3 regions of the Providencia sp. Me31A genome follow, and region 2 is predicted to be linked to each of the others. Evidence: predicted binding sites of a transcription regulator. Region 2 holds the regulator's gene; each other region holds the start of a gene.
The links. The regulator LexA, encoded in region 2, represses DNA repair genes until DNA is damaged. The targets are predictions, from matches to a motif close to TNCTGTATGTACATACAGNA.
Positions count from the first base shown of each region.

Region 1: the regulator LexA is predicted to act here: its motif matches at 1,175-1,194, upstream of umuD (translesion error-prone DNA polymerase V autoproteolytic subunit).
Region 3: the regulator LexA is predicted to act here: its motif matches at 3,485-3,504, upstream of ACLPIE_RS04105 (metal-dependent hydrolase).

Region 1 is NZ_JBKQGZ010000018.1:33,154-38,247, forward strand. It holds gene ACLPIE_RS15315 (ParB/RepB/Spo0J family partition protein) at 1-330, shown strand, start outside; gene ACLPIE_RS15320 (hypothetical protein) at 327-767, shown strand; gene ACLPIE_RS15325 (hypothetical protein) at 764-1,093, shown strand; gene umuD (translesion error-prone DNA polymerase V autoproteolytic subunit) at 1,205-1,588, shown strand; gene umuC (translesion error-prone DNA polymerase V subunit UmuC) at 1,594-2,862, shown strand; gene ACLPIE_RS15340 (hypothetical protein) at 3,536-3,826, shown strand; gene ACLPIE_RS15345 (ParB/RepB/Spo0J family partition protein) at 3,890-5,094, shown strand, end outside.
Region 2 is NZ_JBKQGZ010000024.1:25,450-30,543, reverse strand. It holds gene ACLPIE_RS18180 (TonB-dependent receptor plug domain-containing protein) at 1-1,070, shown strand, start outside; gene zur (zinc uptake transcriptional repressor Zur) at 1,301-1,816, shown strand; gene lexA (transcriptional repressor LexA) at 1,920-2,537, opposite strand; gene ACLPIE_RS18165 (diacylglycerol kinase) at 2,675-3,049, opposite strand; gene plsB (glycerol-3-phosphate 1-O-acyltransferase PlsB) at 3,176-5,094, shown strand, end outside.
Region 3 is NZ_JBKQGZ010000004.1:30,623-35,716, forward strand. It holds gene ACLPIE_RS04085 (AAA family ATPase) at 1-280, opposite strand, end outside; gene ACLPIE_RS04090 (fructosamine kinase family protein) at 556-1,425, shown strand; gene ACLPIE_RS04095 (YniB family protein) at 1,842-2,381, opposite strand; gene hxpB (hexitol phosphatase HxpB) at 2,663-3,328, shown strand; gene ACLPIE_RS04105 (metal-dependent hydrolase) at 3,520-4,095, shown strand; gene ACLPIE_RS04110 (L-cystine transporter) at 4,277-5,094, shown strand, end outside.

The DNA of each region.
Region 1 (5,094 bases), on a different contig from region 2:
ATTAACCCCAAAATTGCTGAAAAACTTGTTGAAAAAGCAAGAAAAAATGGTGTTTCTCGTAATGAAGCAAAAGATGAATTAAGTAAAATAAAAAATAGAGATAAAGAAAAAATTTCGCATGCGAAATCAAAACAAGTTTCTCATTCAAAATCTCAAGTTAATACAAATGATGTGTGGCATGTTCAGGTGGAGTTTGATAACAAGATAGGTATTATTCTCACGGATAAAAAGCCTGAAAGTGACGGGGTTGTATGGGTAAAGCTTGAAAATAGCATCAACTCTGTCAATGTTGATAAATTAATAGTAAAAGGGTTAGTACAGATCAAATGATAGGTACGCCATTTTCAACTATGGCCACAGAGTTTCGTGGCCAGATTATTAAAACATGGTTATTGCAAATATCTGGTACAGCAACAGAAAAATCAAAAATATTATGTCAAACAGCAATTGAGCTCGGTCTTACTGAAAGGTCTAAATCAATTCCAGGTTCTGCATTAATCCAATGGACAAAAACAACACCGACAAACACGCCACTTTGGGCTGCACAAAGCGCTCTTCTATTATTATTTGCTAATGAATGGAAACCAAGCACACATGTAGAATGGTGCGGAATGGCATCGCTATTGCAACGGTTATATAAGAAAAATAGTATAGCTGAGATGTTAAGTTATCTACCTAAACATATAAATCAAGATATTGCAGCAGGCTGGGTTACTGCAGCCATAGAGGAAGATGCAAATTTTAGAAGGCATAAAAAAAGAAAATGACTTTTTCGGGAATAGAAAAAATAATTACATCTTCAGGACGTCGTTCAATATCATCATCCTTGCTAGCATATTTACTTGATGCTTTTGATAACGGATTAGATGGTATTGATCTGGATTTGTTCCAATCAAATACTGGTTATGTAAGGACAAATATAACTCAAGTTGCAAACTATCTAAAAGATAAAGGAATCATTTTAATATACTACTATAGAGATCAAGGTGACAAAAATAATCGAGATTATATTGAGGAGAACATTTTTGGACGGTGGGGTAAGCAACATTATAAATTAACATCTGATGTATTACGTTTGTATAGAAGGAATTAGAAAACCATTTCGCATGCGAAATAGTAGATGTGAGTTATAAATTCACATGTTTGTTTTTTAAAATGGAGTAAAGTATACTTATGCTGTGTATTTATACAGTATTGGTGCGCTATGCAAATTCCCATTTTCGAAAGTCTAATTGCCTGTGGTTTTCCCAGTCCAGCTCAAGACCACGTTGAGCGTCGTTTATCGCTTGATGCCGAACTTATTCGTTATCCTGAAAGTACCTATTTTCTTCGCGCCTCTGGCGATTCGATGAAGGATGCGGGGATTTTTGACGGTGACTTATTAGTCGTTGAAAGTCACCTGACTGCCCGTCATGGGGAAATAGTGGTTGCTGAATACGATGGCGAATTCACCTGCAAGTACCTGCAAATCACACCGACTAAAGCGCTTATTCCTGCTAACAGTCAATTTCCCGCTATCCCCATCAATGACGATACGGACGTGAAAATTTTCGGCGTTGTTCGTTATGCCGTGCATACCTGTCGGTAAATAACATGTTTGCGCTCATCGATGTCAATTCTATGTATACCTCCTGTGAATCCGTTTTCCGCCCCGATTTAAAAGGAAAGCCGATTATTTGCCTTTCGAATAATGATGGCTGTGTGATTGCGCGTTCGGCGGAGGCGAAGCCCTATATCCGTATGGGAGCCCCTTATTTTGAAATTAAGCAGATAATCAAAAAAAGGCAAGTGGCTGTATTTTCTTCAAATTATCCATTGTATGCCGATTTCAGTAATCGATTTATGGCGGTGGTTGCTCAAATCGTGCCTCAAATTGAGGTTTACAGTATTGACGAGAGCTTTTGTAACCTGACGGGCATGAATACATTGTATTCATGGCATGAACTTGGCCATAAATTAAAAGAGGATGTATTCCGGTGTGCACATTTGCCTGTCGGCGTGGGAATTTCCAGTACCAAAACGTTAGCTAAGCTAGCGAACCACGCCGCCAAAACGTGGAAGAAAACAGGTGGTGTCGTCGATTTAAGTTCACCCAATCGTCAGAAAAAACTCATGGCACTCGTCCCGGTTGGGGACATTTGGGGAATAGGGCGTAAACTGGCAAAACGCCTGAATCAAAGCGGAATTGAAACTGCCTTGGATTTAAGTCGGTTGTCAACGACCCAGGCACGCCAAATGTACTCAGTGGTATTAGAGCGAACCGTGCGCGAACTGAACGGTGAATCGTGTCTTCAGCTGGAAGAAATTGCGCCCGCTAAGCAGCAAATTATTTGCTCCCGTTCATTCGGCCATAAAGTGATGGATTATGAGTTAGTTCGCCAATCGGTGTGTGCCTTTGCTGAACGTGCAGCAGAAAAATTGCGTGAAGAAAAACAGTATTGTCGATTAGTCACATTGTGGGTGCAGAGTAGCCATTTTTCTCATCATGAGCCGCACTATTATCGACAAGAAACCCAAGCGCTCATTTATCCGACCCAAGATACACGCGAGATTATTCAGGCAGCCGTGGGGTTATTTGACAGACTTTGGCTTCCGAATGTGAAATACAGCAAAAGTGGCATATTACTCAGTGAATTTTCCCCTTCAGGGCAAGTGCAGCTGAATTTGTTTGAAAGTGGCCATGCTTTTCGCAAAAGTGGTGAACTGATGCAGACGATTGACCAGATTAATCGCGGAAAAGGGGCTATCTGGTTTGCAGGTCAGGGTGTTCAATCGCAATCAGCTTTATGGAAAATGAAGCAGCAATTTCTCTCGCCTCGCTGGACAACGCAATTCTCGGATATTCCTATCGTAAAATGCTAATCATTGGGTGGTGATTTTTTGAGCAGTGTTGATGTTCATTCATTAATCAGGCTATTAACCTTTTTATTAACAGGGCTATTTCAAGTTATCCACTGATTTTGTGGATACGCTTTTTTTGCGTTTCGGGGCAACGGCTTCATGCTGGCATTGAGCCAGGCTTAAGCCGAACGCCGGATTGACCCCATTTACACACAGTTGGCGCAGGTTCCCCGTACACTTCCGTTCACGCGCCTGTTTGGGGCGCGTTCACTGGCTCGCCAAATGTGGAAAATGGGGACAACCGGCTTGAAAGGTCAACCGCTGCGCCTTTTTCCGTTTTCAACGTGGCGCAAAGGGCAGGGGTGCAGCTCCCTGCGGGACCGCCCCTGGTTCACTGCTTAGCTACGCTAAGCGTTAATGGCGACTTGCCGTTCGCTTCTCTCGCTGCAAGTCGGGTGCTGTCATTTTCATCACCTGTGTGATTAATCTTTCATCGAGCACCTCCGCTTGGCCTAAAACATAGCCTCATCTCGTCATACAGCAAGCGTAAAGTGCACTCCACCAAAATTCTTGTCGCTGCGCTTTCCAACAATTTTGTCTCCGCCCTTGCTTCCTTCCTCGTCTCGGCTATGTACGGCCTTTGCAGCGGAGGAACTCAACGAAAGAAATCATTAACACGGTGGAGGATTCAAAAATGTCATCACATCAAAACCTTGCAGCTCCAGAATCTAACGAAAGAAGGGTTAAAAACCCACTGACGGATAGTCAGAAAGCCGATTTATTGCATTACATTGCGCCATTAACACGGTTATTGGATTTATTCGAGGGAGATATCTCACCTGAGTTGTACGACGAAGAAATCACGCTGCACAGTGATGCATACGATTCCAACAGTATTTTTATGAAAGACGGTTATCCGATTGGCTTTAGTGACAATTTAAACAACATGTTCTATCTGCGTCCTGAACTGATTCAGGCATCTTAGGTGCTAAGAGAGCCTTGTCACTCTCTTAGCAAAGACACATTAAAAACAATAGAGGTATCAATTATGTCTACATTAGAAACTATCATTAACCCAAAACAACGTAAAGCAAAAAAAGGCACAAAATCCGCACAAACCGACGCGATTTATCAGGCATTGGACAGTATGGAAGCGCATGTATTGCCGTTATCGGCATTGGTACAGAGTGAACTCAATGTCCGTAAACGTCCAATCGACGAAAAAGCCTTGTCCGAACTGGCAGACAGTATTCAAGCGGTCGGGGTATTACAAAACTTGGTGGTTTACCCGATGGACAATGACGTCTACGGGGTTGCTGCGGGTCAACGTCGTTTACTGGCGTTACAACAATTGGTGACAAAAGGGCATTTAGCGTCGAGTTTCCCTGTGCCTGTCAAAGTGGTTTCAGAGTCCGATGCGCTGATTGTTTCCCTGACGGAAAATAGCCAACGTGAAGCTATGCACCCAGCCGACCAACTTCATGCTTTTATCGAGCTACAAAAAACAGGCAAAAATGCGGCTGAAATCGGTGACTTATTAGGGTTCAGCACTCATCACGTTAAAAAATGTCTGCGTTTAGCAAACATGGCGCCTGAGCTGTTAGCCGAATTGGATGCGGATAATATTACCCTAGACCAACTGCAAGCGTTAGCCGGAACCCCTGACCATGACCGTCAAGTGATGGTGTGGAACAATGCAATGGGTTGGAAAAAAGAGCCACCTTACTTACGTGAAGCGATTGAAGAAACCAAAACCCCCGTCGAAAATAATCGACTGGTGAAGTTTGTGGGGTTGGATGCCTACGAGCAAGCAGGGGGAACCCTTGAAATTGACCTATTTACCGAAGCAGGATTTATTGAAAACGCCCCGCTATTAGAAAAAATGGCACTAGATAAACTCAGTGCGTGTGCGGAACTGTTAGCGGATATTGAGGGTTGGCAGTTCGGTACTGCCCGTTTAGAGCGTCCGAGCTTTTACGGTAATGGTGGGGAAACCTTGTCTCTCAGTCATGCGCCCGAGGCGGTCATTCCCCCTGAATTTGCGGATTTACTGGCTGAATTGCGTGCTCGTGAAGCGGATTTACGGGAACAAGCATTAAATGCAGAGGAATATCATGAACAAATCGACCTTTGGCAAGCCGTGAATGATTGCGAAAATCAAATCGAGGGCATTGAAAGTCGGACTAAAAATCAAGCGTGGACAGCCGATGGAAAAGCCACAAAAGGCGTTGTTGTCTACCTTGACCGTGATGG
Region 2 (5,094 bases):
TTAAAGACTATGAAAAAGGTATCTATAACTACAGCCGCTATGATGACTACAGCAATGGCGCTGACATGCGTGTTGACTTCACCGTGCGTGAATTAGATATGTTGTCATTTGCCGCCCACTGGAAAGAAGACGTCCACCGCGCCCGTGCCAAAAGAGATGTACCATTCGACCGTTATAAAGATAATACTTACTCTATTGCTACTGAATATCAATGGGTTGCAATGAATAACCTAGACATTATCGGCGGTATTGGCTATGACTGGCGCAAAAGTGCTGACGGTAAGCGCTATGATTATAAATCAGGCGATTTTGAAAAATACGACAACAATAACCAACATGCGTTCAACTGGGAGATGATGGCTCGTTATCACTTAGAAAATACAGATACGGTGCAATTCTCGGTATCAGAAAGAAGCCGTTTCCCAACACAAAAAGAGCGTTATACCAAAGAAAAAATGAAAAGCGATGATACCTTTATCATCAACCCTCATATTGATACAGAACGTGCTCTGACTTACGATTTAACCTACAAAGGACATATCTCTCCAGTTTGGTCATATACATCAAGCATTTATTACAACCACGTCTCTGATGCCATTATGGCGCACCGTGTTGGCACCAACAAAAATGGAGGCTATATACTTGAAAACCGCAATAGCGGCAAAGTCGACTACTTTGGGATTGATTTAGGCACTACCGGTCAAATCACAGATTGGATGGAAGCAGGCCTCAGTTACGGCTATATTCATGCAGATCCTAAACACTACAGTGTCAAACACGTCGCTGAATTACCGACCCACAAAGCTTTTGCTTGGGTGAAATTCACACCATTCGACCCATTTAGCATCACAATTACCGAAGAAGCTAGAAGTTGGGCATTTAACTATGTTGATGCCGAAAGCAAAGTACGTGGCTATGCTAAAACCGACCTACGCTTAGATTATGATTTTGGACAAGGCATTTCTGTTAACACATCCGTCAACAACTTATTCGATAAATCATATGAATACACCAATGGCTACATTGAAGAAGGCCGTAACTATTGGTTAGGTATTGAATATAAATACTAACCCCTAATAGATTAGGCAAGGATTCATTTCTTTGCCTAGTCGTCCTCTCGTTAATGCCATTCACCCTATTCGTATATAAAAAGGCCAATCTCTCCCTTTAACAAATCAAAAAATGAATTAGGCTGAATTTTTGCTCACAATCCATTTTTTCCTCGCACTCTAAAGATCAAAAAACTGTGATAGACTTGGAGCTAGTGAATATATGCATTTTTCTAGGTAGGCTCAGTACAATGAAAAAAATGAGTGAACAGAAAGTACTTGCGATGGCAGAGCAGATTTGCCAATCAAGAGGCGTAAGATTGACTCCACAAAGAGAAACAGTATTACGCCTTATTGCGCAACAGCATGGTGCTATCAGCGCTTATGATTTACTCGATTTGCTGCGAGAGATAGAGCCGCAAGCTAAGCCACCTACGGTTTACCGAGGGCTTGAATTTTTAATGGAACAAGGGTTTATCCACAAAATCGAGTCAACAAATAGCTACGTTGTTTGTCACCATTTTGACAACCCAAGCCATACCTCTGTGATGTTAATTTGTGATCATTGTGGAAGTGTCACAGAAAGTGATTGCACCATAATAGAAGCTGCAATTATCAGCTTAGCAGAGAAACATCAGTTTCATTTGAAACATACTGTCGTTGAAAACCACGGTTTATGTAAAAATTGCGATGAGATTGATAGTTGCCAAGACCACGCACATTGTGGTCATAACCATCAACAACCGATCACCATAAAGAAAAAATGACTTAATCAAAAGAAAGGTCGCATCGCGGCAGATCTCTAAAAATAAATGAAATCTGCCAACAATTACAACGCCATCAAGCCTATCGCACCTGATATTCTAAAAACTAATACCAATCACTATTACGGATAACACCAACAGCTAAACCTTCAATGGTGAAGCTTTGTTCACGTAAATCTACAATAATTGGTGCAAATTCAGGGTTTTCAGCGATTAACTCAACACGATTCCCTTGTTGTTTAAAACGTTTAACAGTCACTTCATCATCAATACGTGCAACGATAACTTGGCCATTATGTGCATTTTGTGTTTTATGTACAGCCAATAAATCACCGTCCATAATACCAATATCTTTCATTGACATCCCATTTACGCGCAATAAAAAATCCGCATGAGGTTTAAATAATTCTGGGTCAACTTGATAATGACTTTCGATATGCTCTTGCGCCAATAATGGTTCGCCTGCGGCGACGCGGCCAATCAGAGGTAACCCCTGATCTTCATTTTCTTCTTCAAGAAGTAGACGGATACCCCGAGATGCACCCGAAACAATCTCAATAACCCCTTTACGAGCCAAAGCCTTTAAATGTTCTTCTGCCGCATTAGGCGAACGAAAGCCAAGGCTTGCTGCTATCTCAGCACGTGTTGGAGGCATACCTGTCTGCGAAATATGATCACGCACCAGATCGTAAACCTGCTGTTGTCGAGCCGTCAGTGCTTTCATTCCGTTCCCCTGTTTGTTTATACAGTCAAGCTGTGAGTATATACAGGTAAATGAAGATTTGGAACAGTTAAATCACTCAATTTCCGCATTTGTTATCGATTTACTTTCTTTACATTCATTTTATGCTGTTAAACAGGTTAACTCGCAAAATAACGCTGCCATAAAACCAACGCCCAAATAAACAATGCCAATCCAATACTCACGAATACCGCAGCTGAGCCAATATCTTTTGCACGACCAGAAAGTTCATGGTACTCGCTACCAATGCGGTCAACCACCGCCTCTATGGCACTGTTAAGTAACTCTACTACAGCCACCAGCACGACAGAGCTAATCAATAAAATTCTATCTACATAGCTGATATCTAAGCAAAATGCGATAATAATGGCAATAACTGCAGCCACTGACTCTTGACGAAATGCAGCTTCATTTACCCAAGCCGCTTTTAAACCCTTTAAGGAATACCCCGCAGCTTTAATCACTCGTGTGAACCCTTTGGTTTGACTTGCCATATTTATTCCTTAAAAAATGCAAACAATTATCGATTTTTACGGTCAAAGTGAATTGTCAGTAACAGATCTACCAATGTCTTTCTGGTATGATTGCACCGCATTGTTAACAAGAGGCTATAATCATTTATGTCACTATGGCGTAAAATATATTACAACACGTTGAATTTACCACTTAAATTATTGGTAAAAAGTAAACTAATACCTTCGGACCCAATTACTGAGTTGCAGCTTGATACGAATCGGCCAACGCTCTATGTATTGCCTTATCACTCAAAGTCCGACCTTCTAACGCTACGTCATCAATGTTTGGCTATCGGTCTGCCTGACCCTTTGATTGATAACGACATCAATGGAACCAAACTTCCCGCTTATGTTTTTATCGATGATGGCCCACGCGTTTTTCGCTATTATTCACCAGATCCTCGCAAAGATTCAGTAAAAACATTCCATGCTTATTTAGATTTGCATAAAAACAATCCAAATCTCGATATTCAAATGCTACCCGCTTCCGTTATGTTTGGTCGCTCACCAGGGCGTGAAGGTCATACGCCAGCACCACCACTGAAGCTGTTAAATGGTGTGCAAAAATTCTTTGCTATCCTGTGGTTAGGGCGCGATAGCTTCGTGCGCTTATCCCCTTTCGTCTCCATTGGTAAAATGGCGCAGGATCACGGCACAGACACCATTATTGCCAATAAGCTCGCCCGCGTTGCTCGTATCCACTATTCACGTCAACGCCTTGCTGCTGTAGGCCCAAAACTACCAGCACGTTATGAGCTATTTAATAAGTTACTTACTTCAAAAGCCATTGAGAAAGCGGTTGAAGACGAAGCTCGCACAAAAAAAATCCCACTGAAAAAAGCGCAACAAAACGCCGTCAATATGATGGAAGAAATTGCGGCTAACTTTTCCTATGAAGCTGTACGCTTAACCGATAGGGTGCTCAGTTGGACATGGAACCGCCTCTATCAAGGTATTAATGTTCAACATGCTGAGCGTGTTCGTCAACTTGCACAAGATGGCCATGAAATTGTCTATGTACCATCACATCGCAGCCATATGGACTACCTACTTCTTTCCTATGTGCTCTATCACCAAGGGCTTGTTCCTCCGCATATAGCCGCTGGGATCAACCTGAACTTCTGGCCTGCAGGCCCGATTTTCCGCCGCTTAGGTGCATTCTTTATTCGCCGTACCTTCAAGGGTAACAAGCTATATTCAACGATTTTCCGTGAGTATTTAAGTGAGTTATTTGCACGCGGGTATTCTATCGAATATTTTGTGGAAGGTGGTCGTTCACGTACAGGTCGTTTGCTGCAACCCAAAACGGGTACCCTTTCTATGACACTGCAAGCCATGTTGCGCGGTGACTCTCGTCCTATCACCATCGTCCCTATCTATATCGGGTATGAGCATGTCATGGAAGTAGGAACTTACGCAAAAGAGCTACGTGGCGCAGAAAAGGAGAAAGAAGGTTTTTTCTCGATGGTTCGCGGTTTGCGTAAGTTACGTAACCTTGGTCAAGGGTATGTCAACTTTGGGCAACCAATTTCGTTACCTCATTACCTAAACCAACGTGTTCCTGATTGGCGCGAGTCTATCGACCCTATTGAACCGCAACGCCCCTCTTGGCTAAATCCAACGGTCAGTTCATTAGCCGATGACATCATGGTAAATATTAACAATGCCGCAGCTGCCAACGCGATAAACCTATGTGCAACCGCATTATTGGCTTCACGTCAACGTTCATTAACCCGTGAACAGTTAATTGAGCAGGTCGATTGTTATCTGCAATTATTGCGCAACGTGCCATACACCGCCGATGCAACAACACCAAATAAAACTGCACAGCAGCTATTAGAACATGCTTTGCAAATGGATAAGTTTGAGGTCGAAAAAGACAGTATGGGGGATATTATTATTCTTCCTCGTGAAAACGCCGTCTTAATGACCTATTATCGCAACAATATCCATCATTTATTGGTATTGCCATCGTTAATCTCCAGTATTGTTTTGCACCACGAACACATTAGCCGCCAAGACAT
Region 3 (5,094 bases), on a different contig from region 2:
AGTTTTGCATCAAGGTGGTAGTACTAGCTTGCGAATTTTCTGTCGGGTTAGCAACACACTGAAAGCCAAGGAGTGGCGTATAGGTGATCACATAAGCATACCCAGCCTGAAATAAGTTATTAAAGAGAGCTTGGTTAAATAGCAGAGGAGTCACTACGGTGGGCGCAATTTCACAGGCTTGTAGATCGCGAACATTACCAAAGAGAACAAACTGACTTTTCAGAGGAATAAATCGCAATAAGTCTCTTAACCAGCGCGGTTTTTGAAAATCCGTGTTCATAGCAACCCTTAAATATGAAAGTATTTTTTGCAGTTTACCCGAAATCGCAAGCAAATGGCGTCAGGAACTTGAACTCATACTGAATTATCTGAACATTCTCATTTGGATAAAAATATAGACTAAATTTAAAAACAGGTTAATTTTGGATTTATTCACCCGATAATTATTCAATTATTTCGTGATAGTCTCTTCTTTTTAAACAATTATCACTGTTAATTCCTAAACTGTCGCTATAGTATTGTGTTAATGAAGACCAAAGCAGAGCGAGGTGAGTCATGTGGCAAGCAATGTGTCGTTTACTAAGTGAGCACTTAGGTGAAGCAGAGCTACGTAACAAAGTCATTCTCTCTGGTGGTGATATTCACCATACGTTAAGAATTGACTATGGCGAACATACTGTGTTCATTAAACAAAATCGGCGTGAGTTTTTACCTTTGTTCAAACAAGAAGCTGAACAACTTGAAATGCTCGCCAAAAGCCAAACTATAACTGTACCCAAGGTTTATGGTGTTGGCAGTAATAAGCACCACAGTTTTCTTCTCCTCGAATATTTCCCTCTTAAGCCCTTTGATAATACTAATGCTTGGCACTTTGGTCAGCAATTAGCTCGTTTACATCAATGGGAAGAACAGCCTAGCTATGGGTTTGATTTTGATACCATGCTCAGCACTATTGTTCAGCCTAATGGTTGGGAAAAGCGTTGGAATTCATTCTTTGCAGAAAAACGCATTGGTTTGCAATTACAGCTGGCCTCAGAAAAGGGGATGGTTTTTGGTGACATTCAGTTGATTGTCGACATTGTTAAACAAAAACTTGCTGGACATCAACCACAGCCTTCCTTATTGCATGGCGATTTATGGCCTGCTAACTGCGCTATCACTCATCAGATTGATGGCGTGCTGTATGACCCTGCCTGCTATTGGGGGGACAGAGAATGTGATATCGCCATGTTGCCACTGTATAACGAATTGCCAATACAGATTATTGATGGCTACCAAAGTATTTGGCCGTTACCAAATGGCTTTTTAGATAGACAACCCATCTATCAACTTTACTATTTACTCAACAAAGCCCATATATTTGGTCATGAGCAAAGTTATCAACAGGCACATACGATTGTAGATAATCTAATCAACGAAAAATAATTTCCTGTTTTTAATATTCAGTACGACAACTAATTAATTTTCTAAATAATTCGCGTTATGAGTAGGCGGCAAGTGCAGATATCTCGGAGAGCATACATAAGTATGTGACCCGAGTAGCTAAACGCAGCCAACACACTCATAGCATGGAGTACGACAACGCATTAATTTTCTATATAATTCGCGTTATGAGTAGGCGGCAAGTGCAGATATCTCGGGGAGCATACATAAGTATGTGACCCGAGTAGCTAAACGCAGCCAACACACTCATGGCATGGAGTACGACAACGCATTAATTTTCTATATAATTCGCGTTATGAGTAGGCGGCAAGTGCAGATATCTCGGGGAGCATACATAAGTATGTGACCCGAGTAGCTAAACGCAGCCAACACCCTCATAACGTGAAGTATGACGAAAATTACCAGTTAAGGAAGCGTAAAAGAAAATATAACACCACCCCCAATACAATTGGCCAAAAATAAAGCAAGAAGAATTGAGTGAAAATAGTGTGGCGAGGAATAGTCACTTTAGCTTCGAGTTCTTCTTTCGAAATTTCACTCCCTTTTGCTTTTTCTATTATTACGTGGTCTTCTATGCTTTCACGTATAAACTTAATTTGTCGGTACATTCGCAGACCAGATGCACTCAGCGCTAACCCAACAAAAATAAAAATAAAAATAATGATAAAGCTGATGTTGCTACCAGAAAACCCATTAGCAACCTGAGGCACCGGTGAGTTATTCCAAAAAAAGTTTAAAAATGGTGTGGTTTGGCGCGCCATTTCAGCCATTAATTTAATAAAATCATTAGCTACTGCATTGATACCCTCACCTGTGAGACCTTTCATGCCAGCAAGTTTAATTAGAGACGCTAGCGTCGAAATTAGTGCCACCAGAAAAACAACCCACCCAATAATACGTTTGCCGATTGCGACATAATTGGCATTGTGGTAATTCATGACTGCTTTTCCTCAGAGTTATTGTCCTTAACAATTTTCAGGGCTAATAATAGCCGAAATAATGAAACGCCTCCAAATTTGAATTCAGTATTATTAGTAATAATTCGACTTTCAGATTATTCAACTGGCTAACATGATGGGTTAATTGCACCTTTTCGCCCATAATACCTAACTATCACATAATAAGTACGGCAATACTGATGGCAATTAATACGAATATTTATCATTTACTGATATCATCAGTAGCTCGTTAATTGATACGACATGAATGGAGTTTTAACATGTACCATAACCTTCCCATCCAATCCGTCATTTTTGATATGGATGGTTTACTGATCGACTCGGAACCGTTCTGGGCACAGGCTGAACTTGAAGTTTTTTCACAATTAGGTGTCGATGTTTCAATTGCAGATACCCTGCCTGATACTTTGGGGTTACGTATTGACCATGTGGTTGAGCTTTGGTACCACGCTTCCCCTTGGCAAGGATGCAGTCAAGAAGAAGCTAAACAGCGTATTATTGACCGCGTTGTTGGTTTAGTTGAAGAAACTCGCCCTATTTTACCGGGCGTGCAGCATGCAATGGAACTGTGCCGTTCGATGGATTTAAAAATCGCGCTCGCCTCCGCATCCCCGTTGTACATGTTAGAAAAAGTTTTAAAATTATTTGATATCCGTGATTATTTTTCTGCGGTGATTTCTGCAGCGGATTTACCTCTTAGTAAACCACATCCTGAAGTGTACCTTAAAGCGGCGGCTGAGCTATCGACCAAGCCTATCAATTGTGTTTCACTAGAAGATTCATTTAATGGCATGATTTCAGCTAAAGCTGCAAGAATGCGTTCGATTGTTGTACCTGACCGCCAGCACTTTGACGACCCACGTTTCGGTTTAGCGGACATTAAGCTGGCTTCACTAAATGAATTAACTGCCGAACATTTACGCTAGTTATCGTATTAGTGTTCAATAAGTGTTCCCCCTATCTGACTTAGGTAGGGGAATTGCCAAAAAAAATAAAATTCTTTTCTTATTTGCTAATAAATAAGAGTTTTTTTACCTTTTTCCCTCTATCATATTCTTTTTAAACGCTTTATACTGCCAATCAACTGTATAGATAAACAGATGGTATTTTATCCACCATGACAGCTGAAGGGCACCTGCTTTTTTCCGTCGCTTCTTTAATAACGGCTCATAAACTTCAACTCACCCCTGAGCTTGCTCAAGGCGATTGGCTGCACATGGTTCCAGGCGTATTACTGGGGGCATTATTGCCCGATATCGATCACCCTTCCTCCATTCCTGGTCGGTTGCTACGCATTTTATCACTTCCTATTTCTAAACTATGTGGCCACCGGGGGTTTACCCATAGCTTACTTGCATGGTTGCTATTGATGGTTTCTTGTTATCAATGGATACCGATGGAATGGGGTATTCCAAGCGATCTCATTCAAGCCTTTTTATTGGGTTATATCAGCCACCTTATCGCCGATATACTGACACCTTCAGGAATTCCACTTCTATGGCCATTACCTCAACGCTTCTGTTTTCCAATCATTCGCGGTAAAAATAGTAAACGAGCAGAACGGTTTATTGCGGTTATTTTGACAGTTTGTGCCTGTTTTTTACCTGCCGGTTACCAACTTGATTTTTATCATCAATTCGAGAACACCATAAAATACATTCATTATCAACTAGATATGCGATTCCCTATCTAAATACGAGTTTTGTAATATAATGTAAGTATGAATAATACTATCTTATTACTATTTAGTATAAGAAATGTGTTTTTTCTATTGATAACATATAACAAGTTGTTTGAATCAACTAAATCCTTATAACTTTTAAGGATTAAAGGGCAAGTAATACACCTTATAAAAATATAATTTGGAGTTCGGAATGAATATTCCTCTAATTATTAATGTGCTCGGCTTTGTAGCACTGCTAATACTGTTAGCAAAACTGGGGGCGAGAGACTGGAGTCTATCTAAAAAAGTCTTAGTTGGTCTGGTTTTCGGTGTCGCCTATGGGGTTGTATTGCACCTCGTTTATGGCAGTGATCACCAAACGGTTAAAGACTCCATTCTATGGTTTAATATTGTCGGTAATGGTTATGTTCAACTATTACAAATGGTGATCATGCCGTTAGTATTTGCCTCAATTTTAAGCGCCGTAGCAAGACTGCACAAAGCATCTTCACTGGGTAAAATTAGCTTTCTAACAATTGGCACCTTACTGATTACCACTGCTATCGCTGCACTTGTGGGTATTTTAATTGCCAACTTATTTGGCTTAACGGCAGAAGGCTTAGTTCAAGGGCAGTCAGAAACTGCGCGCCTCTCTGCAATTGAAAGCAACTATATCGGTAAGGTTGCTGATTTAACTGTCCCACAGTTAATTCTTTCCTTTATTCCAAAAAACCCTTTTGCAGATTTAACAGGTGCAAACCCAACTTCGATTATCAGTGTGGTCATTTTTGCTGCATTTTTAGGAGTTGCGGCCTTACAGATGTTTAAAGATGACAAAGAGCGTGGTGAAAAAGCACTAGCTGCCATCGACGTGTTGCAAGCATGGGCAATGAAATTAGTTCGTTTAGTTATGCGGCTAACACCCTACGGTGTGATGGCATTGATGATTAAAGTTGTTGCTAGCTCAAACCTTCACGACATCATTAATTTGGGTACTTTTGTTGTTGCATCCTATGTTGCCTTAGCCAT